4 regions of the Anoxybacillus sp. ST70 genome follow, and region 2 is predicted to be linked to each of the others. Evidence: riboswitches for the same ligand, from Rfam matches in the RefSeq annotation. Region 2 holds a riboswitch; each other region holds the start of a gene.
The links. Region 2 has a riboswitch for S-adenosylmethionine ahead of K1I43_RS02820 (bifunctional homocysteine S-methyltransferase/methylenetetrahydrofolate reductase). Riboswitches for the same ligand answer to the same signal wherever they lie in the genome.
Positions count from the first base shown of each region.

Region 1 (7,651 bases), 170 kb from region 2:
ATCGCCCCATACGCAAAATCATGCACGACAGCAATGCCGTATGTTTCAGCAAACGAAACGGTTTCTTTAAAAAACGATTCCGTTGCTGTCGCACCTGTCGGGTTGTTCGGATAGTTTAAAAACATCAATTTCGCTTGACGAACGACGTCTTTGTTTAACTCCTCATAATCGGGCAAAAAGTCGTTTTCCGCCCGCAGCGGCATCATTTCCATGCGCGCCCGCGCAAGCACAACGCCCGACCAATAGTCCGGATAACCGGGATCGGGAACGAGCACGACATCGCCGGGGTTTAATAAACAAAGCGGCATTTCAACGAGCCCAGCTTTGCCGCCAAATAAAATGGCGACTTCTTTTTCTGGATCAATGGTTACCCCATACTCCCGTTTGTAAAACGTCGCTACCGCTTCTTTCAAAAACGAATACCCGCGAAACGGGGAATATTTATGGTACGCTGGCTTTGCGACCGCCTGTTGCATTGCGTTTACAATATGAGCAGGGGTCGGCTGATCCGGATTTCCTTGCCCAAGATTAATGACGTCATGCCCTTCAGCAATGACCGCATTGACTTTTTGAACGAGCGAAGCAAAAAATTGCTTCGGTAGTTGCTGTAACAAGTTCGATTGCGGAAATGTTTTCATTTTTCGCACACCTACTTCACAAAAAGGTTGAAATTCTAGTCATGTATCATATATCGTAAAAATCAAAATGTAAAGAAAATTTTTCGAGGTGAATGAAATGAATATCGCTTGTATACAAATGGACATTGCGTTTGGAGCGCCTAAAAAAAATAAACAAACGATCGTGCGCTACATGGAACAAATGGCGCGTGACGTCGACGTCGTCGTATTGCCAGAACTATGGACGACAGGATACGATTTAACGAGATTAACAGACATCGCCGACGAAAACGGCGAAGATACAAAAACGTTTCTTTCCTCGCTTGCGCGCACGTACGATGTGCATATTGTCGGCGGATCGGTAGCGAAAAAAACAGACAAACAAATGACGAATACGATGTATGTCGTCGACCGAAACGGTCATGTCGTTAGCGAATATAGTAAACTTCATTTGTTCAAATTGATGGATGAACATATGTATTTACACGCTGGGGAGACGTTACACGTTTTTCAACTCGCTCACACGACGTGCGCAGGCGTCATTTGTTATGACATTCGTTTTCCAGAATGGATTCACACCCATGCGCTTCACGGAGCCGAAGTGCTATTTGTCGTCGCGGAGTGGCCGCTTGCTCGCCTTCATCATTGGCGTACGTTATTAATGGCGAGAGCGATTGAAAACCAATGTTACGTCGTCGCCTGCAACCGCGCTGGAAAAGACCCGAACAACACATTTGCTGGTCATTCGATGATCATCGATCCGTGGGGAAACGTGCTCGCTGAAGGGGACGAACAAGAAACGGTCATTGCGGCGAATATTGACATAAACGAAGTGCAACATGTGCGCGGACGCATCCCGATTTTTGCTGATCGTCGCCCAGACGTGTATAAAATTTTTGAAAAAAAGGATTGACAAACGAGCATGAACCGATGTATGATTCGAATCAAGCGAATTCACGAAACTTTTTCACTGTTAAAAACATTCAAATAACGATAAACACTCTTATCAAGAGCAGGTGGAGGGACGAGCCCGATGAAGCCCGGCAACCGGCGATGACGCACGGTGCTAATTCTTGCAGCAGTAGGCTGAGAGATAAGAGGTGCGAAGCAAACTTCAAACCTCTTTCATTCAGCGAAAGAGGTTTTTTATTTATGTCAAGGGAGGAATTTGTATGTACGAACCGTTAACAGAACAAAAAGCGATCGCCCTTGCTGTTCGGTTAGGGCTTTTTGGAAAAGATGCTCTTCTTTCATGCAAAGAAATTGGCGATGGCAACTTAAATCTCGTGTTTCGTATCGTCAACGAGCGCACAAACGACAGCATCATCATCAAACAAGCGTTACCGTATGCGAAAGTCGTCGGCGAAAGCTGGCCGCTCACGTTAAAACGGGCGACGATTGAAAGCCAAGCGTTGCGCACTTTCGCAAGCTACGTCCCTCAATACGTTCCGAAAGTATACTATTCTGATGAGTCTTTAGCGATTACAGTGATGGAAGATTTATCGCATTTACAAATTGCTCGTCGTGGGTTCATCGAAGGAAAAACATTTCCGAACATTTCTGAACATATCGGCGAATTTATCGCGAAAACAGCGTTTTACACGTCCGATTTCGGCATGAACCAACAACAAAAAAAGAAGCTCGCACAGCAATTTACAAATCCTGAACTTTGTAAAATTACAGAAGATCTCGTATTGACCGACCCGTTTTTTGACCATGACACAAACAACTTTGAAGCCGAACTTCGCGCAGATGTCGAGCAGCTTTGGCAAGATGACGCATTAAAACGCGAAACCGCAAAATTGAAACGGCGCTTTTTAACGAAAGCGGACGTCTTGCTTCATGGCGATTTACATACAGGAAGCATTTTCGCAAGTGACGATGAAACGAAAGTGATCGACCCAGAATTTGCATTTTACGGTCCAATCGGCTTTGATCTCGGGCAATTTTTCGCTAATTTGCTGTTAAACGCCCTCGCTCGCGATGAACGTGACCGCAAACCGCTCTTTCATCATATCGAAAAAACGTGGGACGTGTTTGTTCGCACATTTTCTGAACTTTGGCGTGAAAGCAATGAACCGTACGCGACCGTTTCTGGCGTGCTTCATGACGTGCTTCGCGATGCCCTCACAGAAGCGATTGGATTTGCTGGCTGTGAAGTCATTCGCCGAACAATCGGTTTAGCGCATGTCGCAGACGTTGACGAATTGTCGCTTGAGCGCCGACTTGATGTGAAACGTCACGCGCTTCGCCTCGGACGCGAGCTGATCGTACAGCGTGAACAATTGCCGATTCATGCGATCAAACAACTTGTGCAACAAACGGTACATGTGAACAGCTAGGAGGAAGACAATGAAATCTGTACAATGGCACGATACACATATTACGATTTTAAATCAACAAGCATTGCCTCATAAGACTGAATATTTAGAATTAAAACATATCAAAGACGTATGGGATGCGATCGTGACGTTAAAAGTGCGCGGGGCGCCAGCCATCGGCATGACCGCCGCCTACGGCTTAGCGCTTGCGGCAAAATCGTATGAAACGAACGACTTAGCGCAATTTCATGCCGAGTTAAAACGAGACCGCGACTATTTAGCTAGCTCGCGTCCGACCGCTGTCAACTTATTTTGGGCGCTTGATCGGCTCATGAAAAGCGTCGCGCAAGCAAAATCCGTCAACGAAGCGAAAACGACGCTCATTCATGAAGCGATTTGCATTCAAGTAGAAGATGAAGACGTATGCCGCCGCATCGGCGAACATGCCCTTTCCCTTTTTCAAGACGGCGATCGCATCATGACGATTTGCAATGCAGGAGCGATTGCGACGGCGCGCTACGGAACGGCACTTGCTCCGTTTCATTTAGCGAAAGAAAAAGGAATGACGCTTCATGCGTACGCTTGTGAAACGCGGCCTGTGCTGCAAGGAGCAAGGCTCACCGCTTGGGAGCTTTCACAAGCCGGTGTCGATGTCACGCTCATTACCGACAATATGGCCGCGCAAACGATGAAAGCAAAACACATTTCCGCTGTCATCGTCGGCGCAGATCGCATCGCCGCAAACGGCGACACCGCCAACAAAATCGGGACGTTCGGTCTAGCCATTTTAGCTAAAGCGTTTCGCATTCCGTTTTACGTCGCCGCTCCGCTCTCAACGATCGACTTACAGACGAAAACAGGCGATGACATTCCGATTGAAGAACGCGCAAAAGAAGAAGTGACGCATATCGGCGGCGTGCGCATCGCACCGGACGTGAACGTCTACAACCCTGCATTTGACGTCACACCGCATGAACTCATTACGGGCATTATTACCGAAAAAGGGATCATTTTTGGCGATTACGCAACAAAACTACCAACATTATTTGAGGGGGTTTTCGCATGAGAAACATATGGCTTGCCTTCGTGCTCATTTTTGCGCTATTAGCCGGATGCACGAACGAACAAGATGCCGTTTCTAAACCGGCGCAACAGCCGAAAGAAGAAACGAAACAAACGAATGAAACAACAGGAGCGGACATTCCAGCCGCGCTAAACAAACCGATTAAAATTGCCGCCATTATGCAAATGTCGATCGGCACCTTTTCATCGCAATATATCGCAGGTGTGAAAGAACAAGTCGCCAAATTTGGCGGCGAGGTGCAAATTTATAACGCGGATAACGATTTAACAAAAATGGCATCGTACGTCGAAACGGCGATTAACCAAAACGTCGATGCGATTTTATTAGATCATGGGCGCGCGGATGCGCTGAAAGCCCCTGTGGAAAAAGCGCTCGCCAAAGGCATTCACGTCGTCGCGTTTGATAATGATTTAAACATTCCGGGTGTCACTGTCATTGACCAAGACGATTACAGCTTAGCATGGAAAACGTTAAAAACGTTAGCGGAAGATTTAAACGGTGAAGGCGAAATCGTCACGATTTGGGTCGGCGGCTTTACGCCGATGGAACGTCGTCACGTCATTTACGAAGCGTTTCAAAAACGATATCCGAACATAAAAGAAGTCGCCAAATTCGGCACAGCGAGCGCAAATACCGCTTTAGATACACAAACGCAAATGGAAGCGATTTTGAAAAAATATCCGAACAAAGGCGATATTGATGCGGTATTTGCGACATGGGATGAGTTTGCCAAAGGAGCAACGCGCGCCATTCAACAAGCAGGTCGAACAGAAATTAAAGTGTACGGCATCGACTTAAGCGATGAAGATTTACAAATGATTCAACAACCAAATAGCCCATGGGTCGCAACAACAGCAACTGACCCAGCGGAAGTCGGGCGCGTGCAAGTGCGCTTTGCGTATCAAAAAATTGCAGGCGAAAAAACGCCAAACATTTATTCACTTGAACCGCATTTAGTCAAACGTTCCGACTTACCAGATCAACAAGTGTCGATGGGCGAACTGCACAACTACATTTCGAGCTGGGGACAATCAAACGTCGCTGTCTCTCCATGGATGAAAACGCTCGAACAACAGGTGAAAAAGCAATGAGCGGGCTTTCCATGAAACAAATCGTCCATTCGTTTGGCGATGTCACCGTATTAAACGGCGTGAACTTCCATGTCCAACAGGGCGAAGTTCACGCCCTTTTAGGTATGAACGGCGCGGGAAAAAGCACGTTAATGAACATTTTAGCCGGCCATCTTCAACCGACCGAAGGAACGATTGACATCGACGGACGGTCGTATACGTTTTCTTCCCCAAGAGAGGCGAAGCGGGCTGGCATCGGACATGTCGTACAAGAAGTGGACGCGGCGTTATTTCCTGCCTTGTCCGTGTATGAAAACGTGCTCGCTGAACAAATTGCTGAACAATCGAACAAGTTGTTTTCAAAAACGAAAAAGCGGGCATTTGTTTTCCAGCTGCTTGAGCACGTCGGTTTAGCGCATGTATCGCCTGATGCGCTCGTTCAAACGTGCACGCTCCATGAAAAACAGCTCATTTTACTCGCCCGCGTCCTTTCTTCTTCCGCTCGCTATATTATTTTAGACGAGCCAACCGCTTCGTTAAGCGAACAAGAAACGGAACGACTATTTTCGATGATCGAACAATTAAAAGCACAAGGTGTGTCGTTTATTTATATTTCGCATAAATTGCACGAAGTCAAACGCATTTGCGACCGGATGACGATTTTGCGCGACGGCCATGTCGTGTATGAAGGTGATGTGTCGCTACCGACGGAACAAATCGTGCGCCATATGGTCGGACGGCAACCAAAAACGCGCAACACTTTTGCGCGGGAAAAAAGTGGCGAAACGATTTTTGAAGTGAAACAACTATACATTCCGAAAACGAAAACGACGGTTGATTTACGTGTACAGCGCGGGGAAATTGTCGGCATTGCCGGCATCGTCGGCGCGGGAAAAACAGAATTAGCAGAAAGCATCATCGCTCATGTGAACACGACAGGGGAACGCATCGTGCGCGGGAAAAAACAGACGTGGACATCGCCAAAAGATGCGATTGAAGCAGGCGTTTGTCTTATCCCAGAAGAGCGCCGCAAACAAGGGCTATTTATGAACGAGACGGTAGAAAAAAATTTAACGGCTCGTCTATTGTCAAACATTTCGAAATGGAAATGGATAAACAAACGCCGCGAGCGCACGATCGCCACATCGCTCATTTCATCGTTACATATTCGTCCATCCTCGCCGACCGCACTGGCGAAAAACTTAAGCGGCGGCAATCAACAAAAAGTCGTCATCGGCAAATGGCTACAAACGAATAGCGACGTATTTCTTTTTGACGAGCCGACAAAAGGCATTGATGTGCATGCCAAAGAGGAAGTATTTTCGATCATTCGCTCGCTTGCTGAGGAAGGAAAAGCGATCATTTATTTCACGAGCGAGTTTCAAGAGCTGCTAAATATCGCACATACGATTTATGTGATGGTCGACGGTCGTTTCATAAAAAAAATAGACGCCCAAGAAGCGACATATGAACAGCTCGTCCATGATACAACGGGAGGTGAAATGAGATGAAATTTTTATACAAATACGGAACGATGATCGCGATTGTTGTCGTCATTAGTTTTTTCAGCATCACGCTCGATTCGTTTTTTACGTATGCAAACTTTAGCGACATTTTACGTTCGATTTCCATTGTTACGCTCGTGGCGATCGGCATTACGTTTTCATTAATTGTCGACGGTTTTGATTTATCGGTCGGTTCAACCGTCAGTTTAGCGACCATTGCAAGCGCCTCCGCGCTCGTTTTACATCGTCAAGAGCTTTTCGTTGCACTCATCATTCCGCTTCTTCTCGGCGCACTCGTTGGATTGCTTAACGCCTTTCTCATCATTCGCCTTCGCCTGCCTGATTTATTGGCGACGTTAGCCGTCATGTATATCATTAACGGCGTGCAATTGACGTATACGAAAGGATTTTCGATTTACAACGACATGCCGCTTCCAGAAGGCGGAACGGCGCCGGGAAAATTTATTCCATCGTTTTTATTTATCGGACAAGGAGAGCTGTTTGGCATCCCATTTTCTGTGTTGCTTATGCTTTTTGTCGTCGTTTGTGCTCATCTTTTTTTAACGTATACAACATTCGGACGCTTGTTTTACATGACGGGCGAAAATCGCGAAGCAGCAAGGCTCACCGGCATTCCCGTCGATCGTTACCGCACGGCTGCGTATATCATTAGCGGCCTGTTCGCTGCTTTAGGCGGCATTGTTCTTGCTTCGCGCATCGGCACCGGACAAGTATCGGCAGGAGCTTCCTTATTAATGGACGGCGTCGCTGCCGCCTTTATCGGCTTTTCCGTCTTTGGCGCAGGCAAACCGAACGTCATCGGCACGCTGCTTGGTTCGATTTTAATCGGGGTGTTGTTAAATGGGCTGACGATGATGAACGTCCCGTACTACGCCCAAGATATAATCAAAGGAACGATTTTAATTTTCGCACTCGCGTTGTCCCATATCGTAAAAAAGTAACCCACCTTACGCAAGGTGGGTTTCAAACGTTCGTTCTTTTTCTACTTTTTCCATTAGTTCATCAATGAGACGAATCACTTCCGTAGATGCTT
Region 1 covers NZ_JAHZOF010000001.1:362,750-370,400, forward strand. Annotated here, with positions in the region: gene K1I43_RS01910 (pyridoxal phosphate-dependent aminotransferase) at 1-638, opposite strand, end outside; gene K1I43_RS01915 (carbon-nitrogen family hydrolase) at 736-1,530, shown strand; SAM riboswitch class I at 1,618-1,717, shown strand; gene mtnK (S-methyl-5-thioribose kinase) at 1,790-2,959, shown strand; gene mtnA (S-methyl-5-thioribose-1-phosphate isomerase) at 2,970-4,004, shown strand; gene K1I43_RS01930 (sugar ABC transporter substrate-binding protein) at 4,001-5,113, shown strand; gene K1I43_RS01935 (sugar ABC transporter ATP-binding protein) at 5,110-6,603, shown strand; gene K1I43_RS01940 (ABC transporter permease) at 6,600-7,559, shown strand; gene K1I43_RS01945 (methyl-accepting chemotaxis protein) at 7,566-7,651, opposite strand, start outside.
Region 1: another riboswitch for S-adenosylmethionine. It lies ahead of mtnK (S-methyl-5-thioribose kinase); the one in region 2 lies ahead of K1I43_RS02820 (bifunctional homocysteine S-methyltransferase/methylenetetrahydrofolate reductase).

Region 2 (7,651 bases):
CGCACTTCTTCAGCAACGACGGCAAATCCTTTGCCCGCTTCCCCTGCTCGCGCCGCTTCAATGGCCGCATTTAACGCAAGCAAGTTCGTCTGCGTCGCAATATCAGCGACCGCTTTGGCCATATCTTCAATTTTGCTTGCATACGTCGCAAATTGTTTAGTCGATTGTTCAATCGAAGCAGTCGCTTTCGTATTTTCATCAATAAATCCTTTTTGTTCTGCTAACGCGGCTTGTCCATTTGTAATCGCTACAACCGCTTCATCGCTATAACGGGCTGTTTGCTCCGTCCGACCGACGTTCTCCTGTACAGTTCCTTCCATTCGCTCAATGAGCTGTACCGCACTTTGCAAATCTTCGGAAATGCTTTGCGCCCCTGCGGATAATTCGTTTGTTGACACAGCGACTTGGTTGTTAATTTCTGTTAACACTTTTGTTTCTTCATCAATTTCTTTCGCAAACGCTTCGACTTGCTTACTGACAGTATCGACTGATTGAAGCAATGCATTCAATTGATCGGCCATCGTCGTAAACGCCGCATTTAAATCGGCCAATTCGTCTTTTCCGTTATACTTTACAGGCTCAATACGCAAATTGCCGTTGGCGATTTGTTTTGCGTTTTCTGCGATTTTTCGCAACGGCGTCGACATTTTTTGCGTTAAACGGACGCCGCTAAATCCCGCAAACAATAATACGACAGCAATCGCCACAAGTGAAATCGTAATGACGCGATCAATTTGCTTTTGTAACGTTTTTTGCATGTACGTATAATATTCGCTCACATACGTGTTGACGACGTACACATCGTTTAATACCCCTTCCGCGCGCATCGACTGGCGGCGCACTTCCGCTACATGGTTTGCATCAAGCGCTTCGTTCGATTGTTTCGCAAGCTCAGCAAACTTTTTATTCGCTTGCTCAAGTGCAGAACGAAAATACGGCTCAGTTAACCCTTTATTTAATGCTTGAAGCAGCTTTTCCGATTCCGCTAAATGAACGATCACTTCTTGTTTATTTCCTTCTGTCGGACTGTAAGCATAGTTGCTTAAACTTTGTTTCGTCGCTTTTAGCTCTGCCTGCAAATGTTGCGCTTTCATCATGAGCGGAACAAAATCTTGATTCGACGATTGAATCGAAAGCATATTTATAATGATAAACACGATAATCGCCCCCGCAATGACGGGTGTGGCTAATGAGTGAAATAATAACCGTTGTTTAATCGTCATCATATTCCTCCTTTATTTTGCGATGCCGTTTGTCGCTTTTTCTTTCCACTTTTCAAGCGTTGCTTGTTGCTCTGGAGTGAATGTCACGACGCGAATCGGCGCCAAATCAACACCGTTTTCTTTTAAGCCAAGCTGAACCGTCCCTTTTGGCACTTCTTTCGTTTCAACGTATTGTTTAATGACTGTATATAATGCGACATCAACATTTTTTAACATCGATGTGACCACTGCTTTTTCCGCATAAAAATATTGATCGCTATCGACACCGATCGCATATTTTTTATTCATTTCCGCCTCGCGAAGCACACCGACACCTGTAAATCCAGCCGCGGCATACAAGACGTCGGCCCCGTTTGCGATCATTTGTTTCGCAATTTGTGCCCCAAGTTTATCATCACCGAAATTGCCAGCGTACACTTCTTGCACTTTTGCTTCTGGTCTAACCGCTTTTACCCCTTGAATAAAGCCGTTCGCAAATTTGCGAATAAGCGGCACATCCGCTCCGCCAACAAAACCAACGTTGTTTGTTTTCGTCAACATGCCAGCCACTACGCCAGCTAAAAAGCTTCCTTCATCTTCTTTAAACGTAATCGATGTAATGTTCGGTAAATCAGATACCGCATCAATTAAGACGAATTGCTGTTTCGGATATTTTTTGGCGACTTTTTCTAAATCTTGTTGCACCATAAAACCTAATCCGATGACGAGATCGTTCCCTGCTTCAACGAGCTCTGTTAACCCTTTTTCATACGTCTCGGTTTCTTTTAACTCACGATAGTCAAAAAAGATACCTAGCTCATCGCGCGCTTTCATTAATCCTTTAAATGCCGAATCGCTAAACGATTGATCACCGAGTCCGACGTCTGACAACATAATGCCTATTTTTATTCGATCTTTCGGTTGAAAAGAACTCGTTTGCGAACACCCTGCGGCAAGCAATAAAACGAATGCCATCATGAGTGAAATCATTTTTTTCATCAAATTTCCTCATCTCCTTACTTTTCAATCAAATCCCGCTTCATTTATTATATCGACACATTCCGACATTTTGTTTACTTTTTATATATAAAAACTTTGTAAAGTTGTTCGTATGCCAACAATCGACTATAATGGAAGCACAACGAATTTATGCCGAGGTGATTCATATGTCAAAAGAAAGTTCGTTTGATATTGTGTCGAAAGTCGATTTGTCAGAAGTGACGAACGCCATCAACATCGCGTTAAAAGAAATTCAAAACCGCTACGACTTTAAAGGAAGCAAAAGCGACATTTCACTTGAAAAAGATGAGCTCATTCTCATTTCTGACGATGAGTTTAAACTTGAACAGCTGAAAGATGTGCTTATCGGCAAACTCATTAAACGCGGCGTGCCGACAAAAAACATTCAATACGGAAAAGTAGAGGCTGCATCTGGCGGAACGGTGCGCCAACGTGCGAAACTCGTCCAAGGCATCGACAAAGACAATGCGAAAAAAATTAACACAATCATTAAAAATACAGGTTTAAAAGTAAAAAGTCAAATTCAAGAAGACCAAATTCGTGTCAGCGGCAAAAGTAAAGACGATTTACAAAAAGTAATCGCCGCCATTCGCGAGGCAGATTTACCGATTGACGTTCAATTCGTCAACTACCGTTAAGAAGGCACTTTGCCTTCTTTTTCTTTTCTTAAATAAAATAGTTGAATATTTCTAAAAAATCAGTTACATTTATGAGTAACTTCATACAACATCTTATCGAGAGAAGGGGAGGGACTGGCCCGATGAACCTTCAGCAACCTGACGATCGTCAAGGTGCTAAGTCCAGACAAGCGATTCGCTTGGAAGATAAGAAGGAGCGCGTCAAGTCTTCTTCTTATGGAGAGGACTTTTTTACTTTAAACAAAGAAACGGAGGAATGGACGTGGGATTATTAGATGATTTAAAAGAACGCATCGTCATCGCGGATGGAGCGATGGGAACGTTATTATATGCGCACGGCATCGATCGTTGTTTTGAAGAATTAAACGTCACAAAGCCTGAAGAAATTGTCCATATTCATGAGGCGTATATTGAATCAGGCGCAGAAGTCATTCAAACGAACACATACGGCGCCAACTACGTAAAACTAGCACGTTACGGGCTGCAAGATGACGTAAAAAAAATAAACGAAGCAGCGGTCGGACTGGCGAAACGAGCGGCAAAAGGGCGCGCCTACGTGCTCGGTACGATCGGAGGACTACGGAGCACGAACAAAAGCGCGATTTCGCTTGAAGAAGTGAAACGAACATTTCGTGAACAGCTGTATGTGTTGTTAAACGAAGGTGTCGATGGGCTTTTGCTTGAAACATATTACGATTTCGAAGAATTGCAAACCGTTCTTTCCATCGCTCGCAAAGAAACGACGTTGCCGATCATCGCCCACGTCACGTTGCATGATATTGGCGTCCTGCAACACGGGATGCCGCTTGCTGAAGCGCTGACCGAATTAGAACGACTTGGGGCTGATGTCGTCGGCTTAAACTGCCATCTCGGCCCATATCATATGTTGCGCTCACTAGAAGAAGTACCGATTCCTACACGCGCTTTTTTATCGGTATATCCGAACGCGAGCTTGCCGCAATATCGCGACGGTCGCTTCATTTACGAAACGAGCGAACAATATTTTGAAGAAACGGCGCGCGCCTTTCGTGAACAAGGAGTTCGGCTCATCGGCGGCTGTTGCGGTACGACGCCAAAACATATTGCCGCCATTGCTCGCGCCCTTTCCGATCGCACGCCTGTATATAAAAAAGAAGTCAAACAGCGCCATCCGATCGTCGTCCAAGAAGAAAAACAAACGACAGCCCCTTCTCTTGCCGACATCGCTCGCACGCGACGCTCGATTATCGTCGAGCTCGATCCACCGAAAAAGCTCGGCTTAACGACATTTTTAGAAGGCGCAAAAGCGTTAAAAGAAGCAAACATTGATGCCTTAACGCTTGCCGACAACTCGCTTGCGACACCGCGCATTAGCAACGTCGCTGTCGGCACGATCGTCAAACAACAGCTTGGCATGCGTCCGCTCATTCATATTACATGCCGCGATCGAAACTTAATCGGCTTGCAGTCGCACTTAATGGGGCTTCATACGCTCGGCATGACCGACGTGCTCGCTTTAACAGGCGATCCGTCAAAAGTAGGCGACTTTCCAGGCGCGACGTCCGTCTACGATTTATCATCGTTTGACCTCATTTCGTTAATTCGCCAATTTAACGAAGGACTGTCGTACTCAGGCAAACCGCTCGGACAAAAGACGAACTTTTCGATCGCTGCCGCCTTTAATCCGAACGTGCGCCATTTAGATAAAGCAGTAAAGCGGATAGAGAAAAAAATTGAATGCGGGGCGCACTACTTTTTAACACAGCCGCTTTATAGCGAAAAACAAATCGAAGACGTGTATGAAGCGACGAAACATTTACCGACGCCGATTTACATCGGCATTATGCCGCTCACAAGCGCACGCAACGCCGACTTTTTACATCACGAAGTGCCGGGCATTACATTGTCTGATGACATTCGCAACCGCATGGCCATGTGCGCAAACGACCGTGTTCAATCAACGAAAGAAGGATTAGCGATCGCCAAAGCGCTCATCGATGCCGCGTTCGATTTATTCCAAGGCATTTATTTAATTACCCCATTTTTACGTTACGATATGACGGTCGAACTCGTTCGTTACATTCATGAAAAAGAGCGGCTCGCAAAAGAAAGGACGGTTTATTATGGCTAGTTTATTTGAACAGCTCGAAAAGAAAATTTTAATTATTGACGGTGCAATGGGAACGATGATTCAAGCGGCCAACTTAACTGCGGACGATTTTGGCGGTGAAGCATATGAAGGATGCAACGAATATTTAACGATCACCGCCCCACACGTCATTTCTCACATCCATGAAGCGTATTTTGCCGCAGGGGCCGACATTGTCGAAACGAATACGTTCGGGGCAACGCGCATCGTCCTAGACGAATATGATCTCGGCCATTTAGCGCTTGAGTTAAATATCGAGGCAGCGAAACTTGCAAGACGAGCAGCGGAAAAATATACGACAACCGATTGGCCGCGCTTCGTTGCAGGCTCGATGGGTCCGACGACAAAAACGCTTTCTGTCACAGGCGGAGCGACGTTTACGGAGCTCGTTGCTGCGTATGAAGAACAAGCGCGCGGGCTATTAATTGGCGGCGTCGATTTATTGTTGTTAGAAACGTGCCAAGATACGTTAAACGTCAAAGCCGCCTTTCTCGGCATTACCGAAGCGTTTCAAGCGGTCGGAAAACGGGTGCCGCTGATGATTTCTGGAACGATTGAACCGATGGGAACGACGCTTGCCGGACAAACGATCGAATCGTTTTTTATTTCCATTCAACATATGAAACCTTTTGCCGTCGGTTTAAACTGCGCCACAGGTCCGGAATTTATGACCGACCATTTGCGCTCGCTCGCTTCATTAGCGAACACGGCCGTCAGCTGTTATCCAAACGCCGGGCTTCCTGACGAAGAAGGGCACTACCACGAAACGCCAGACATGCTTGCGAAAAAAATTCGCCAATTTGCTGAAAAAGGATGGCTAAACATTGTCGGCGGCTGTTGCGGCACGACGCCACAACATATTCGCGCCATCGCTGAAGCGGTGCGCGACATTCCACCTCGTGTCATCCCGAAACAGTTTGCCATGCATGCAGTATCCGGCATTGATGCGTTGATATACGATGAAACGATGCGGCCGCTTTTTGTCGGGGAACGAACGAACGTCATTGGCTCACGTAAGTTTAAACGGCTCATCGCGGAAGGCAAATATGAAGAAGCGGCAGAAATTGCGCGCGCACAAGTGAAAAATGGAGCGCACGTCATCGACATTTGTTTAGCGGACCCTGACCGCGATGAAAAAGAAGATATGGAACAATTTATTCAACAAGTCGTGAAAAAAGTGAAAGTGCCGCTCGTCATCGACTCGACCGATGAAGACGTCATCGCCTGTGCGTTATCGTATTCCCAAGGAAAAGCGATTATTAACTCCATTAACTTAGAAGACGGGGAAGAACGATTTGAAAAAATTGTCCCGCTTCTTCATCAATACGGTGCAGCGGTCGTCGTCGGCACAATTGACGAACAAGGAATGGCCATTGAAGCGAAACGAAAACTGGACATCGCCCTTCGTTCATACGATTTACTTGTCAATAAATATGGCGTGTCACCGCACGACATTATTTTCGATCCGCTCGTCTTCCCAATCGGTACAGGAGATGAGCAATATATTGGCGCAGCAAAAGAAACGATTGAAGGCATTCGCCTCATTAAACAACATTTGCCAAACTGTTTAACGATGCTCGGCATTAGCAACGTCTCATTTGGTTTGCCACCTGTCGGACGCGAAGTGTTAAACTCCGTCTTTTTATACCATTGCACGCAAGCAGGGCTTGATTACGCGATCGTCAATACGGAAAAATTAGAGCGCTTTGCGTCCATTCCTGAAGAAGAAGTGCGCTTAGCAGAGGCGTTGTTATTTCACACAAACGATGAAACGTTAAACGCATTTATTCAATTTTATCGCGATAAAACGAAACAACCGAAACAAACAAACGTCCATATGACGTTAGAAGAGCGGCTTGCCACATACGTCATTGAAGGAACGAAAGATGGGCTTATCGAAGACTTGACGCTCGCCTTACAAACGTACAGTCCGCTTGACATTATTAACGGTCCACTGATGAACGGAATGGACGAAGTCGGTCGCCTATTTAACGATAATCAGCTCATCGTCGCCGAAGTGTTGCAAAGCGCAGAAGTGATGAAAGCGGCCGTCGCCTTTTTAGAGCCGTATATGGAAAAAAACGAAACGAGCGTCAAAGGAAAAGTGTTGCTAGCAACAGTCAAAGGCGATGTGCACGACATCGGAAAAAATTTAGTCGATATTATTTTAAGCAACAACGGGTTTCACGTCGTCGATTTAGGCATTAAAGTCACGCCGCAGCAGCTCATCGAAGCGGTGCGAAACGAACAGCCAGACATGATCGGCTTATCCGGACTGCTTGTAAAATCGGCTCAACAAATGGTGCTCACTGCGCAAGACTTAAAACAAGCAGGCATCTCCTTGCCAATTTTAGTTGGCGGCGCCGCTCTTTCACGCAAATTTACCGATACGAAAATCGCGCCCGAATATGACGGCATCGTTTTATACGCGAAAGATGCGATGGAAGGATTGATGCTTGCCAACCGTATCGTCCAACAAGACATTTCTTATGAGAAAAAAGAAAAAACGAAACAAACAATCGAACGGCAAAGCACAGTCGCTGTCATGACAAAGTCAAATGTGAAGCGGGCACCGATTTACGTTCCGACCGATACAGAAAAACATATATTAAAAGACATTCCGCTTTCACATATTGAACCGTACGTCAATTGGCAAATGCTTC
Region 2 covers NZ_JAHZOF010000001.1:534,026-541,676, forward strand. Annotated here, with positions in the region: gene K1I43_RS02805 (methyl-accepting chemotaxis protein) at 1-1,226, opposite strand, end outside; gene K1I43_RS02810 (BMP family lipoprotein) at 1,236-2,201, opposite strand; gene K1I43_RS02815 (YajQ family cyclic di-GMP-binding protein) at 2,369-2,860, shown strand; SAM riboswitch class I at 2,951-3,053, shown strand; gene K1I43_RS02820 (bifunctional homocysteine S-methyltransferase/methylenetetrahydrofolate reductase) at 3,123-4,970, shown strand; gene metH (methionine synthase) at 4,963-7,651, shown strand, end outside.

Region 3 (7,651 bases), on a different contig from region 2:
TATCGTGACCCATGAGTGTGTAGAACTTTTTTCAAATGCTATTCGACTAGCAATGGCAGGAGGAAAATTACGTAATGGATAAAAAAATAAAAAAGCAAGTAGCGGAACTTATATTAAAAAAATCAAATTCATATTTAAAGATATCTATCGTGATGTTTCTGCTATCTCTTTTTCTAGTTTCGACATCGTTTCTTTTTCTATTCAAACAATATATACAAGTAGATGAAGATTTTATAAGCAATGAAAATGTGCGGATGATCGAAATTACAGGAAAAACTGAAGAGAATGATCACGCACGTTTACTAAAGTTTAATGACGAAAATGAAATTAGATCAGTTCTTTCTGAATATAAAGGCATACATATATATAAAATGTATCAATTGAACTTCGGTGTCCAAGATGAAAGAGGAAACACGTATTTTATTTATGCATTAGATGAAGAAGCTGCCCGTTTTTTAGGGGATTGCCCCTTAAATATTGGGTATGCTTGTTCAAAATCAAAGGAGTCAGAAATCAATCTAAAAATTCCTATTGTTCAGATGGAGGAGGGGGGACTGAGTAGTCGCTATATCTCTAATTTCCTTATAAAGAATAAACAGGGGATTATCGAAAAAAATCCTTTCGTTTTATATAGTGAAGATCAAAATATGTTAAGTAGTAGTGCATTATATGTTGGGAATCAAACATTTCAAAAAATAATCGAAACGTCCTTCCGTACAAATTGGATCGAGTTTAAAAGAGAATATGATAACAATAATCCTTTTGGTGTCCAAGCTTTAAAAAGTATGTACGTTTATGTAGATAAAATATCGGATATTGACCGCATCGCCGAAAACCTTGGACAGTACGGATATCACGTTCGCTATGTATTTAAAGCGTTCGATGATTTTACATTGTCAATGCGAAATACAGCTGTTATTGCTTCTTTACTATCGGGAGCGATCGTTCTTGTTGCAGCCTTATACCTTATTTTTTCTTTTCGGGCTTATTTGCAAATACAACAAAAAGATATGGGGATACTAAAACAATATGGATATAGTTCAGAGGAAGTTCACTCAATATATTCATATAATATTTCAACTGTTTTTAAAAAAGTAACTATTTTTATATTTATATACTCTATTTTTATCAGCATATGGCTTATTCCTGTTTACCACTTTCTATATGTTGCATATGTATTGGTCATTTTATTAATCATTATATTGGTAGTTTATCGCATCATTGTGAAAAATATTTTGCAGTCATATTGTTTTAAAAATATTATCGACTTATTAAAGCTAAGTAAGGAGTTTGAGTAAACGGTCAGTTAAGCTTTCTTGTTGTAACTGTAGTTGAGTACCTAAATCCGTGACAACCCATCTTTACAATGGATGCAAACCGTTGATACGATAAGGGAAAACGACGTTGATGATTCTTCATCAAGTAGGTGAATGCGATGAAAGATTTCCAGATTCGATTTGTATGGACAGATGAGGCGGTGACTCCAAGTGCGGTGCTTGCTCTTGTTGGCTACTTACTACATTAAAGAAAACTGGATAAACGAGTAAACCCGCTTCGGCTCCCAACCGTTCGTCGAGATGTGCACATTTCACATAGCGATGTCATTCGCTCGATGATCGGCTTGCCTGCCACAGGAAAAACGGATGTTGATCATATCGAAGCGTATCGTCAGGACGATATGTTTTCGACATCGCTGGGTATTCAGCACGTGCCTTCTTCCCAAACGTTAAGATAGCACCTCGATCAGCTCGCTTGTCTTTCAATGACCGAAACAATTCCTTTGGAGGAGTTCATGTGTCTGCTGATTCAACGACATGCCGCCTCGTCCCCTTGTTGGATCAAAGGGAGGACGACATGGCTCCAACTTGATGTAGATAGCTCTCCATTTGACAACTCCGACGAAAAAAGAAGGAGTGAGTCGAACGGATGAAGGATTTGATGGTTTTACGCCGTTGTTTGCGTATGCAGGGAAGGAAGGCTATATCGTTCATGCTGAGCTGCGTCCAAGAAAACAACATGTGCAAGACAACCTGTCTTCGTTTTTAACCACCGCCATCCGTCGAGCTCGTCCACTGGCCTCGTCTCGTCTGCTCACTCGCGTGAAACATCGCTGCATCAAGAATTTTTTGAAGTTAGGAGGAGCATAAGCAATGTATAAGTTAAAATAAAGAACTTCCGATTTTTATCTAAAACAGGCTAACATAGCATATCTCGGATGAGTAATCAATTAAATAAGAATTAAGATCTCTAAAATCCACGGTACTGATGTTCAACTAGCATTATGAGTAAATATACGATGTGAGGAGAAAAAGTAATGAAAATTAAATTTAAAAATTTGGTTTTAGCTACTACCCTAGCATTTGCTTTTACCTTGTCATTAGAGGGGTTTTTTGGATCGTTAATTACAACTGAAGCTAGTACTCTCCAGAAGCAAGTATATAAAGAGGGGAATGTAACAATTACAGTTACTCCTACAGTAGGGAGTTCAATAGCCGATTTAAGCAATTCAAAGTCAAAAATTACCCCACTTGATACTATCGTTCGAGGAAATAAAAAGACGAAAACAGTTCAGAGTATGTATGGTACGGTCACAATGACAGTTACTTATGATCGAAATCGAACAACTAAGACTTCTACGATTACGGGGATTTATTCTTTAGAAAACACCGACTCTTACTTGAAATTACTTGATAAATGGTATACTCCCAGTGTTGCACAAGCCGACTACTATGACTCATTTCATAAAGTTTATGTAACGATTAGAATTACAAAAGAAGAATGTGATTAATGTATTCACTCAGCCTGTAGCTATATAGATACAATCGAAAAGTTTACCCTCATTTTTTTGGACTGAAGGGGCTGATCGAAAACGTATTAGTGTTTTGGATCAGCCCTTTACGCTTTCGCGTAAGCGGTTGTTGCTCGGTCGCCCGACATTAGCAACATAATGATTCCTTATATTGAAGTCAAAAAATTTTTTATTGACATCGTCCTTCTTTCGATGATATACTCACATTCGTAGTTCAGCATCATTCTTGAATACATTAAAACGTTAACTGAATAAAGCGTTTAAAAGCGCTCTTATCAAGAGAGGTGGAGGGATGTGCCCGATGAAACCCGGCAACCGTCAGCGCTGCTGAAATGGTGCCAATTCACACAAAGCGTTTGCTTTGAGAGATAAGAGACAGAATGGATGATAACGCCTTTCTGTTCTCTTGAGCAGAAAGGCTTTTTTCATGGAAGGAAGGTGACAGCGACGTGATTACTTTATCAAACGTAACGAAAGTATACAGAGCGGCAAGCGGAAATGTGACTGCGGTCGATCATGTAAACTTGCATATTGCAGAAGGAGAAATTTTCGGCATCATCGGTTATAGCGGAGCGGGGAAAAGTTCGCTCATCCGATTGTTAAATGGGCTAGAAAAGCCGACAAGCGGTGAAGTGATTGTTGATGGAAAAGATATGGGGAAAATTAGTGGGAAACAATTACGACAAGCGCGTCAGCAAATCGGGATGATTTTCCAACATTTTAACTTACTTTGGTCGCGGACTGTACGTGAAAATATTGCTTTCCCGTTAGAAATTTCCGGTGTTCCGAAAGAGGAACGGATGAAGCGCGTCGATGAGCTTATTCAACTCGTCGGCTTGCAAGGAAGAGAAAATGCATACCCGTCGCAATTGAGCGGAGGGCAAAAACAGCGCGTCGGCATTGCGCGTGCGTTAGCGAACAACCCGAAAGTGTTGTTATGTGATGAAGCGACATCAGCGCTTGACCCACAAACGACGGACTCCATTTTAGATTTGCTCGTCGATATTAATAAACGTCTCGGTTTAACGATCGTGTTAATTACACACGAAATGCATGTTATTCGTAAAATTTGCGATCGCGTAGCGGTCATGGAAAACGGAAAAATTGTTGAAATGGGCGAAGTGCTTCATGTATTCCGTAAGCCAGAGCAACCGATTACGAAACGATTCGTCCAACAAGTGACGGAGCCGGAGGAAACGAAAGAAGCCATGTTGCATCTTCTCGAACGATATCCGAACGGCCAAGTTGTTCAGCTTACATTCGTCGGCGAAGCGGCTGAGCAACCGCTCATTACACAGCTTATTCGTCAATTTGATCTAAATGTGAATATTTTGCAAGGGAAAATTTCGCAAACGCATCACGGTTCATATGGGGTGTTATTCATTCATTTAGACGGTGCGAATGAAGAAATTGAGCGAGCACTCGCTTTTATTCGCCAGCAAGAAGTTGAAGTGGAGGTGTTGGCGAATGTGGAATGAACTATTTCCGAACGTCGTTTGGGATAAAATATGGGCGGCGACGATGGAAACATTGTATATGACAGCTATCTCTGTTATAGCAACGTTTGTGCTTGGCATTTTACTTGGTTTATTGCTGTTTTTAACGTCTAAGGGAAACATATGGGAAAATCGTCTCGTTAACGGTGCCATTGCGTCGTTCGTCAACATTTTCCGCTCGATTCCGTTTATTATTTTAATTATTTTGCTTATTCCGTTTACCAAACTTGTTGTTGGTACAATTCTTGGAGCAAACGCTGCGTTACCAGCTCTCATCATCGGTGCCGCACCGTTTTATGCGCGCATGGTAGAAATTGCGCTTCGTGAAATTGATAAAGGTGTCATTGAAGCAGCAAAAGCGATGGGGGCGACGACATCGACAATTATTTGGAAAGTGCTCCTCCCAGAAGCGCTTCCTGCACTTGTATCTGGAATTACAGTCACAGCGATTGCGCTCGTTGGATATACAGCGATGGCAGGAGTTGTTGGTGCTGGAGGGCTTGGAAATTTAGCGTATTTAGAAGGATTCCAACGCAACAATAACGATGTGACATTTGTTGCAACTGTGCTCATTTTAGTCATTGTCTTTATTATTCAGTTTATTGGTGACTTTGTCACTTCTAAAATAGATAAACGATAAAAAGGAGGAAGAAACAAATGAAAAAATGGATCTCTTTACTTGTTGCTGCAGTTGTTATTTTAGCGCTTGCTGCTTGCGGAAAAAGCGAAAGTGCGGAAGAAAAAACAAATAAGCTTGTCGTTGGTGCATCAAATGTGCCACATGCGGAAATTTTAGAGCAAGCAAAACCGATTTTAAAAGAAAAAGGGATTGAATTGGAAATCGTGACGTTCCAAGACTACGTGTTACCAAATAAAGCGTTAGCTGATAAAGAGTTAGATGCAAACTATTTCCAACACATTCCTTACTTAGAAGCACAAATGAAAGAACATGGTTATGATTTTGTGAATGCTGGCGGTATTCATATTGAACCAATTGGCGTATACTCTAAAAAATATAAAAGCCTTGAAGAACTACCAAACGGGGCAAAAATTATTATGAGCAACTCTGTTGCAGACCACGGTCGCATTTTATCGATGCTTGAAGAAAAAGGTTTAATTAAATTAAAAGATGGTGTTGATAAAACGAAAGCAACAGTTGATGATATCGTTGAAAATCCGAAAAACTTAGTGTTTGAAGCAGATGTCGAAGCAGGTTTACTTCCACAGGTTTATAAAAACAATGAAGGAGACGCGGTATTAATTAATGCCAACTATGCGTTAGATGCTGGCTTAGATCCAGCGAAAGATCCAATTGCGGTAGAGTCGCCAGAAAACAACCCATATGTTAACATTATTGCAGTTCGTAAAGGTGACGAAACACGTAAAGAAATTCAAACGCTCGTTGAAGTGTTGCAATCAAAAGAAATTCAAGACTTCATTTTAGAAAAGTATAACGGTGCTGTCATTCCAGCGACAAAATAAGGATGTCCATTCGGGCATCCTTTTTATATTTTTCCGGAAACGACACATGCTAAAAAGGAAGGAGGAGTGTGTATGTCGATGGAACAATTTTTACACGAATATAAAAAAGGATTAGGAACGTTTACACAACAAATGACGAAAGTCGGGCAAACGTTTCAGGCGTTTACAGAGGCGTGTTTTGAGGAAGGGACGTTGTCGAAAAAAGAAAAGCAACTGATTGCCTTAGGGATTAGTGTCGCGAAACAAGATGAATATTGTACGATTTATCATACGAAAGGGTGTATCGATGAAGGAGCGACAGAAGAACAAATATTTGAAGCGTGTGCGGTTGCCGCTGCGTTAGCCGGCGGGGCGACAATGAGCCAAGCAGTCACGCTCGTTCGACAATGTATTGATGAATTTACTCGCACGCATTAAAAGGATAGGGCTCCCTATCCTTTTTTTACATATGTGATAAAATGCACTTTAGAAACAAAAAAGTATCAAAATGCTTGCAATAAGGTTGCTAATACTTTTCATCTGTTATAAAATTGTAATGAGAATAAAGTGAGAATTACGTTTTTATGAACATAAGCGAAACTGGAGGTATTTTTTTATGGCAACATTAACGATTAAAGATCTTCACGTTGCAATTGATGGGAAAGAAATTTTAAAAGGGGTCAACCTTGAAATTAAAGGTGGCGAGTTCCATGCGATTATGGGACCGAACGGAACGGGAAAATCAACATTATCTGCGGCAATCATGGGCCATCCAAAATATGAAGTGACAAAAGGAAGCATTACATTAGATGGGCAAGACGTATTAGAAATGGAAGTAGACGAACGTGCTCGCGCAGGTCTTTTTTTAGCGATGCAATATCCGAGCGAAATTAGCGGTGTGACAAACGCTGACTTCCTTCGTTCAGCCATTAACGCACGTCGCGGAGAAGGAAATGAAATTTCATTAATGAAATTCATTCGTCAATTAGATGAAAAAATGGCGTTTTTAGAAATGAATCCAGATATGGCGCATCGCTATTTGAATGAAGGATTTTCAGGTGGAGAGAAAAAGCGGAATGAAATTTTACAATTAATGATGTTGCAGCCGAAAATTGCAATTTTAGACGAAATTGACTCAGGTCTTGACATCGATGCGTTAAAAGTTGTTGCAAAAGGTGTAAACGAAATGCGCAGCAGCGACTTCGGCTGTTTAATTATTACCCACTATCAGCGCCTATTAAACTACATTACGCCAGATTACGTACATGTTATGATGCAAGGACGGATCGTGAAATCAGGTGGTCCAGAATTAGCACAACGTCTTGAAGCTGAAGGATACGATTGGATTAAAAAAGAGCTAGGCATTGAAGATGAAGTCGTTGAGCAAGAAGCGTAAGCGTTAGGAGGATTTATGATGATTGAGACGAAACTACCATTCGACCAACAGTATGTACGCTCTTTTTCGGAAGGGCGTGGAGAACCGGACTGGCTTTTAAACGTTCGCTTACAAGCTCTTGCACAAGCGGAACAACTTCCTTTACCAAAGCCAGATAAAACGAAAATCGATCGTTGGAACTTTACACAATTTTCTACTCATCTCGTTGAAAGCGCTCCGCTTTCTTCTTTAGAAGAGTTGCCAGAGCAAGTGAAAGTGCTTATTGATATCGATGAACAACAAAAAAACGTATATGTGCAACGCGACCATACATGTGCATACGTATCGCTTGCGGATGAGTTGAAAGAAAAAGGCGTCATTTTTACTGATTTAGCGACAGCTGTTCGCGAACATAGCGATCTTGTGCAAAAATATTTTATGGACGGTGTGAAAGTAAATGAGCATCGTCTGACAGCGCTTCATGCTGCCCTTGTCAACGGCGGGGTATTT
Region 3 covers NZ_JAHZOF010000005.1:190,085-197,735, forward strand. Annotated here, with positions in the region: gene K1I43_RS09085 (ABC transporter ATP-binding protein) at 1-82, shown strand, start outside; gene K1I43_RS09090 (hypothetical protein) at 75-1,298, shown strand; partial or broken gene K1I43_RS09095 (transposase family protein) at 1,436-2,102, shown strand; gene K1I43_RS09100 (hypothetical protein) at 2,315-2,788, shown strand; SAM riboswitch class I at 3,079-3,184, shown strand; gene K1I43_RS09105 (methionine ABC transporter ATP-binding protein) at 3,259-4,287, shown strand; gene K1I43_RS09110 (methionine ABC transporter permease) at 4,277-4,945, shown strand; gene K1I43_RS09115 (MetQ/NlpA family ABC transporter substrate-binding protein) at 4,963-5,787, shown strand; gene K1I43_RS09120 (carboxymuconolactone decarboxylase family protein) at 5,860-6,204, shown strand; gene sufC (Fe-S cluster assembly ATPase SufC) at 6,383-7,162, shown strand; gene sufD (Fe-S cluster assembly protein SufD) at 7,178-7,651, shown strand, end outside.
Region 3: another riboswitch for S-adenosylmethionine. It lies ahead of K1I43_RS09105 (methionine ABC transporter ATP-binding protein); the one in region 2 lies ahead of K1I43_RS02820 (bifunctional homocysteine S-methyltransferase/methylenetetrahydrofolate reductase).

Region 4 (7,651 bases), on a different contig from region 2:
TTGTTCCGTACGATAGCGGTAATATGCCTCTTTTTTTGCCCCGACCGTTAACGCATGCATCATTGACTCGTGCAGCGCACGAAAATCGGTCGGATCAAGTGACGTGCTTCGATCGCATAAATTATCTAAGTAATCGCTAATCGTTTGATAAGCAACGATAAAACGAATGCATCGCTCCATCTCTTTTCCAGCAAGCAACGACAAAATCGCTCCTCCTTCACAATGAAACGTTTTTGTTGCGATGCTTGCTAACGCTTGTTTGCGCAATTCCTCGTTCGGAATCGCCTCCGCTCTTTTTTTCCAAATATCTAATTCGCGATGAACGATCGGAAAAACGCGACGATATACAGCCCGCATTAAACTAAAAGGATTTGTTGGAACGCTCAATAAGCTCACCTCTTTGCAATTGCAACGTTAAAAACGTATGGGCATATAAAAATACTTGTTCTCGCTCAAGTTCGTTAAAAATTTCATGATATAGTTTTGGCCACTCTTTATACACTTTTTCACTAACCATCAACTGATCAAACCATGATTTCACTGCACTTTTATCAACAATTTTGTCATCCCCCGCCTGCATAACGAGCATCGGAACATCTGGTAAGTGTTCAATTTTTTCATGAGCGATGCGAATGGCTTTGACTAACTCGCGATACCAACGAACAGATACTTTCGTCACATATAATGAATCGTTTTTGTCCATCTCTCGCACTTCTTCATTTCGGGTCGCCATCTCTACCGTTAATCCTGATGGAAATCGCTTTTTCGGATGAATGACATTTAAAATGCGTGAAGCGACCTCAAGTGCTTTCGACGGATAATGAACGAGCCCTAAACACGGGGACGATAAAATGACACCGCGAACAGGCAGTCGCTTTTCTTGCAATGTGCGAATGACGACAAGTCCTCCCATGCTATGACCGAGTAAAAAAATAGGCTGTTCATACACGCTTGCTTCATGCACCCAACTCGCGACCGCTTCTATATATTCGTCAAATGAATCAATATGCCCTCGTCGGCTACGCGATGTCGTTCCTTGTCCTGGTAAATCCCCTGCAACGACATGAAAACCGTGCATACGAAACATTTCAATGAGCCATTTATACCGACCGTGATGTTCGGCAGCACCGTGAACGATGACAATTGTGCCTTTTGCGTTTTCTCCTTCCCATTTCCACATAAACATCCCTCCTTTATATTTACGAATAGACGAAAAATTTGTACACTAAATATAACAAAATGAAACGAAAGGGACGAGCCAAATGATTTATCCATATAAAGAACATACACCAAACATTGCGTCTTCCGCTTTCATCGCCGATTACGTCACCATTACAGGTGATGTAACGATTGGAGAGGAAACGAGCATTTGGTTTAACACCGTCATTCGCGGAGATGTCGCACCAACGATCATCGGCAACCGTGTAAACATTCAAGACAATTGTGTCCTTCACCAAAGCCCAAACAATCCACTGATCATTGAAGATGATGTGACCGTCGGCCATCAAGTTATTTTACATAGTGCGATCGTAAGAAAAGAGGCTCTCGTCGGTATGGGTTCTATCGTTTTAGACGGTGCTGAAATTGGTGAAGGGGCTTTTATCGGTGCCGGCAGTCTTGTGCCTCAAGGAAAGAAAATCCCTCCTCGCACACTTGCGTTCGGACGCCCCGCAAAAGTAATTCGAGAATTAACCGAAGAAGATGAGCGTGAAATGGCACGAATTCGCCGCGAATATGTCGAAAAAGGACAATATTATAAGTCGCTTCAATTAAACAAACCACGCAATAAATAAGCGTGGTATTTTTACATTGTTTTATTATTGACTTAACATATATATTTTATCATAAATTCAGGGGGATTTGCTTATGTTGCGAAAATGGTACGATTGGGAGTGCAAGTTGTTTTACAGCATTAATCGTTATTTTGATCGGAAGTGGCTTAACGCGTATTTTCGCTCGATTACGCACATTGGAGGAGCGACATGCTCGATTACAACCGTATTGCTAGCCATTTGGTTGCTACGTGACGAATGGCAGGATGCTGCTATCGCGAGCGCGGTCGCATTGGCACTTAGTCATATTCCTGTCGCAATGATGAAAAAAATGTACCCACGCAAACGACCGTATATTTCACTTCATGACACAAAAGTAACAAAAAATCCGTTAACTGATCATTCATTTCCATCCGGACATACAACCGCAATATTTTCTGTCATCATTCCATTTTTACTATACGCTCCGGCATTAACGATTTGGCTCTTGCCCATCGCGTGTAGCGTCGCGATTTCGCGCATTTATTTAGGACTTCATTATCCATCTGATGTGCTTGCTGGCTGTATGCTCGGTACATTAGTTGGCATCGCTTCATTTTCTGTTCTTACTTAAAAAACAAGAAAGGAGAGCTACATCTTGTAACTCTCCCTTTTTTCCTTACTTCGCCAACTGTAACGCTTGTTGTTTTAACACTTCTGCTTTATCTGTACGTTCCCAAGGAAGATCAATATCTGTGCGGCCAAAGTGACCGTAAGCAGCTGTCTGTTTGTAAATCGGGCGACGAAGATCAAGCATTTTAATAATGCCCGCTGGGCGAAGATCAAAGTTGTTGCGCACCACTTCAATTAATACATCTTCAGATACTTTGCCTGTGCCGAACGTATCAATTGAAATCGATACAGGTTTTGCAACACCGATCGCATACGCTAACTGCACTTCGCATTTATCGGCAAGACCCGCTGCAACAATGTTTTTCGCTACGTAACGTGCCGCATACGCTGCTGAGCGGTCTACTTTCGTTGGATCTTTTCCTGAGAATGCCCCGCCGCCGTGACGTGCATAACCACCGTATGTGTCAACGATAATTTTACGTCCTGTCAACCCTGCGTCACCTTGTGGACCACCGATGACGAAACGTCCTGTTGGGTTGATAAAATATTTTGTGTTTTCATCGATCAATTCTGCCGGAACGACAGGTTTAATGACATGTTCTTTAATGTTGCGCACAATTTGATCTCGTGTAATTTCTGGATGATGTTGTGTAGAAACAACGATCGTATCGATACGTACAGGTTTGCCGTTTTCATCGTACTCCACAGTCACTTGCGTTTTTCCGTCTGGACGTAAGTACGGTAAAATGTCTTCTTTACGCACTTCTGCTAAACGGCGTGCAAGCTTATGTGCAAGAGAAATTGGTAGCGGCATAAGTTCTTTCGTTTCGTTGCACGCGAAGCCAAACATTAATCCTTGGTCACCTGCACCGATCGCTTCGATTTCTTCATCTGTCATTTGTCCTTCGCGAGCTTCTAACGCTTTGTCAACACCCATCGCGATATCTGGCGACTGTTCATCAATTGACGTCAATACTGCGCACGTATCTGCATCAAAGCCATATTTTGCGCGCGTATAGCCAATTTCACGAATTGTTTCACGAACAATTTTCGGAATATCTACATATGTAGATGTTGTAATTTCTCCACTCACTAACACAAGTCCTGTTGTTACACTCGTTTCGCACGCCACACGCGCATTCGGATCATTCGCTAAAATCGCATCTAAAATCGCATCGGAAATTTGGTCACAAATTTTATCCGGATGCCCTTCCGTTACAGATTCAGATGTAAACAGACGACGTTTAGGCATTCAAACATTCCTCCTCAGTATAGTGACAAATGATACGGTACTCATCCCTCTTATTATGGTCTATCGTGAAAAAAACCTTTCCCTCAGAGGAAAGGTTTTTGCATTTGTCTGCGCCTTTCACTCTTATCGTTCAAGGGCGTTCCCTTGCCACAGGTTAGCACCTTTTCACGTATGTGACGGTTGCTGGGTTTCATCGGGCCTGTCTCCCTCCACCAACTCGGGATAAGAGTATCCGTTCATTTCAGCATCATATCACATCGGTACAGAGCAAGTCAACGTTTTTTCTCCTGTCATAGTCTCGAAAATAAATTCAAGAAAAATACACGAATTAGTATGGACTATTTATTAAAATGTGTTATACTTTTTACATAAAGATAAATCAAACAAAGGTAGGTTTTGTCCAATGAATTCCATTGAACTGACAAACAAATTATCAACACTCTTACAAAGGGATGGGGTTTTTCATAACTTATCTGTACCGCGATTAGTAGAAAAAGTATTAACTCGCAAAGAAGGCGTCCTCACTTCGTCAGGTGCAGTTTGTGCAACAACTGGAAAATATACAGGTCGTTCTCCAAAAGATAAATATATTGTGGAAGAACCATCTGTGAAACATAAAATTGATTGGGGAACTGTCAATCAACCAATTTCTGAAGAAGTATTTGATAAACTGTACAACAAAGTGATCGATTATTTAATGACGAAAGAAGAAATATTTGTATTCAACGGCTTTGCTGGAGCGGATCCAGCTTATCGCTTGCCAATTCAAGTTGTCAATGAATTTGCTTGGCATAACTTATTTGCCCATCAATTGTTCATTCGTCCAACAACAGAAGAATTACAAACGCATGAACCACAATTTACGGTCATTTCTGCACCGACATTTAAAGCAGATCCAGCTGTTGACGGCACACGTTCAGAAACGTTTATTATCATCTCATTTGAACGTCGTACCGTGCTGATTGGTGGAACAGAATATGCAGGGGAAATGAAAAAATCGATTTTCTCTGTGATGAACTTTTTGTTGCCAGAACAAGGAATTTTTCCAATGCACTGCTCAGCAAACGTAGGTCAAGAAGGAGATGTCGCGCTCTTTTTCGGTTTATCAGGTACAGGGAAAACAACGCTTTCTGCCGATCCAAACCGTCGCCTAATTGGCGATGACGAGCACGGTTGGTCAAATAACGGCGTGTTCAACATTGAAGGCGGATGTTATGCGAAATGCATTAACTTATCACGCGAAAAAGAACCACAAATTTTCGATGCGATTCGCTTCGGTTCCGTATTAGAAAACGTCATGATTGATCCAGACACACGCATACCAAACTATGACGATGCAACGTTGACGGAAAATACGCGCGCAGCATATCCGCTTGAAGCAATGGATAATATCGTTCAACCGAGCATTGCAGGTCATCCGCATACGATTGTCTTTTTAACAGCTGATGCGTTTGGTGTATTGCCTCCAATTAGCAAATTAACGAAAGAACAAGCGATGTATCATTTCTTAAGCGGCTATACAAGCAAGTTAGCGGGAACAGAACGCGGAATTACCGCACCTGAAGCAACGTTTTCGACATGCTTTGGATCACCGTTTTTACCGCTTCCTGCAACACGCTATGCAGATATGCTCGGGCAAAAAATTGACGCTCACGGCGTTCAAGTATTTTTAGTCAATACCGGTTGGACGGGAGGCGGATACGGTGTTGGTGAACGAATGAAGCTATCTTATACGCGTGCGATGGTGAAAGCGGCGTTAGAAGGCGAATTAAACAACGTAGAAACCGTTCAAGACCCGATTTTCGGTCTGCATATTCCGCTTCACGTCCCAGGTGTACCGGACGAAGTATTACTGCCAAAAAGCACATGGGCAGATCAAGAAGCATATGACCAAAAAGCAAAAGAACTTGCGGCGAAGTTCCGTGAAAACTTTAAAAAATTCACAAACGTTGATCCACGCATTGAACAACTCGGTGGACCGATCGCAATCGAGTAGGAGGAGGTGATTAACCTCCGTCCTCTCACACCACCGTACGTACGGTTCCGTATACGGCGGTTCAATCAAGATCAGTGACGCAAGAAATTTTTTTGATTTAAGAGCATCGTTCTTCTTCCTTCCGTAAATAGCTGATCTTCTTATGCCAGTCGTCACTCCACCCTCCAAGAGATCCCCCACGGGATTCACCGTTTCCTTTCTCTTGGGAGGCACTTCGTTTTCTGTGTTCATCATGACGGACTGAAGCCAAGGGCTATTTTCTCTTGATTGTTCGGTTCTTCCGAATCGTTCTAGACCGATTCGTACGACGACCTCTGCTGACTTCTGATGGTTCAGCTACTTATCACGAAGTAGGTTATGAAGCGTACTTCACGTATCCATCAGACCTCCTCGGGTAAGAGTGCAATCTTTCCTTCCACCTGTCTGCTTCATTTACTCTGTATCACCTTCGGCAGAAAGGGCTTTGTTTTGTTTAGAAAACTCATCCAATGATACCCAACAGCCTTATATGAAGTTCGTGTTCCTCAGACCGGAAGTTTGCCGCCCGCTTCCTTCAGATTCCGCGTCACCACGGACACCCTTGCGTTAAGCTAACTGCTACTTCTGCCTTCGCAGTTCGGGACTTTCACCCTAGAGATTGCACCCATGCCGAGCGCACTAAAAGCGCCAAATAACCCTCTTTGAGAGGATTATTTGGCATGCCTAAAACATGTGGTATTCTTTTTCTTCGGCTAATGATCACAAACATGGTGTATGGATACAGCGACGCTTAACCACTAAACTTGAAGGGTGTGTAATCCTAACCTATAATCCACTTTAATTTCCTTAAAAAAGTCGCTCACAGGTGTTTTTTATATAATTCTTTATGTTACCTTATATTTAAATTTTTGGTATCCAAATATTTTAGTTCATGTCTTTCATTCACTTTCTTTCCTTTTCATGAATAAAAGAATTATGAGGAAAACAAATAAAATAAGTGTAATCCATAAGGAAATAGAGTAAGCCTTTTTGAATAACTGAATAGTCCATACTGGTGCCCAAGCATCCTCCCCTAGTAGCCAATATGCGATCACATTTGAAATTCCAATACCTTCTGTATTCGGTTTCAGTGATTGATAATAATTAAGTGCTAAACTAATACTGCAAACTATGGATACGAAAAAAAGTGCAGTAATTGTCATAAGGAGTGTTTTAGATAAATTTTTTGTTCTTCTATAGAATAAATAAGTAAAAATTAAAAGAGTAATTAACAAAATGTAATAAAAATAAAGTTCTGGATTGAACATGATTTCACTCCTAATGAAAAACTTAAGGGAAGTAGATATCTACCCCCTTTAAGATTTTTTAATTATTTATTGTTTTCCTCTTTTTTCTTCTTAACATCTTCTAATAACCAAGAAAGCGCATGGGCAAAACCATTGTCTTTTTCGTGTTTCAAGAAATATTTATCTCCTGTTGTATCAGCAAGGAAAGTAACTTGATCATTTTCAATTGCTGTTAAATCTTCATGACTCACAAAACCGTACATATCAATAAAACCAACAAACTCCGCATTGTATTCCTCTTTAAGTTGTTTTTTCACCATACTAACATGTTTCTCCTCTACGTGTGGTTTAAAGGCAAGTGTTATACGCTCATCACCTTTTACAGCACGTGCTACAAATTGTTGAGGATTAACTTTGTGTTTCTTTACAAATTCCTTTAATTCCTTAAATTCTAATGGCCGAGAAAATGTGATAGTGGTATTAATATCCTCAACTTTTTTGTTCTTAATTTCATTATTTTTTTCGGTAATAAGTTTCTTGTATTTTTCTACACCCAATTCTGTTTTCTCAATATTTTTATACTGCTCTATTAGATTCGATTTATCAAAAGTTTGTTCCACTTCTTTATCCCCGCTAGAAGCAGCATTCCCAATTTCAACTATATTAAAAGTAAAGGCCAACGCACAACCTAGTCCAGCTACTGCCAACAAAAATTTTTTGCTCCAAGCCATCTTATTGACCTCCTTAAATAGTT
Region 4 covers NZ_JAHZOF010000002.1:8,873-16,523, reverse strand. Annotated here, with positions in the region: gene K1I43_RS03265 (tetraprenyl-beta-curcumene synthase family protein) at 1-387, opposite strand, end outside; gene K1I43_RS03260 (alpha/beta hydrolase) at 362-1,180, opposite strand; gene K1I43_RS03255 (gamma carbonic anhydrase) at 1,263-1,793, shown strand; gene K1I43_RS03250 (phosphatase PAP2 family protein) at 1,867-2,385, shown strand; gene metK (methionine adenosyltransferase) at 2,431-3,636, opposite strand; SAM riboswitch class I at 3,757-3,865, opposite strand; gene pckA (phosphoenolpyruvate carboxykinase (ATP)) at 4,040-5,632, shown strand; gene K1I43_RS03235 (hypothetical protein) at 6,550-6,918, opposite strand; gene K1I43_RS03230 (hypothetical protein) at 6,981-7,628, opposite strand.
Region 4: another riboswitch for S-adenosylmethionine. It lies ahead of metK (methionine adenosyltransferase); the one in region 2 lies ahead of K1I43_RS02820 (bifunctional homocysteine S-methyltransferase/methylenetetrahydrofolate reductase).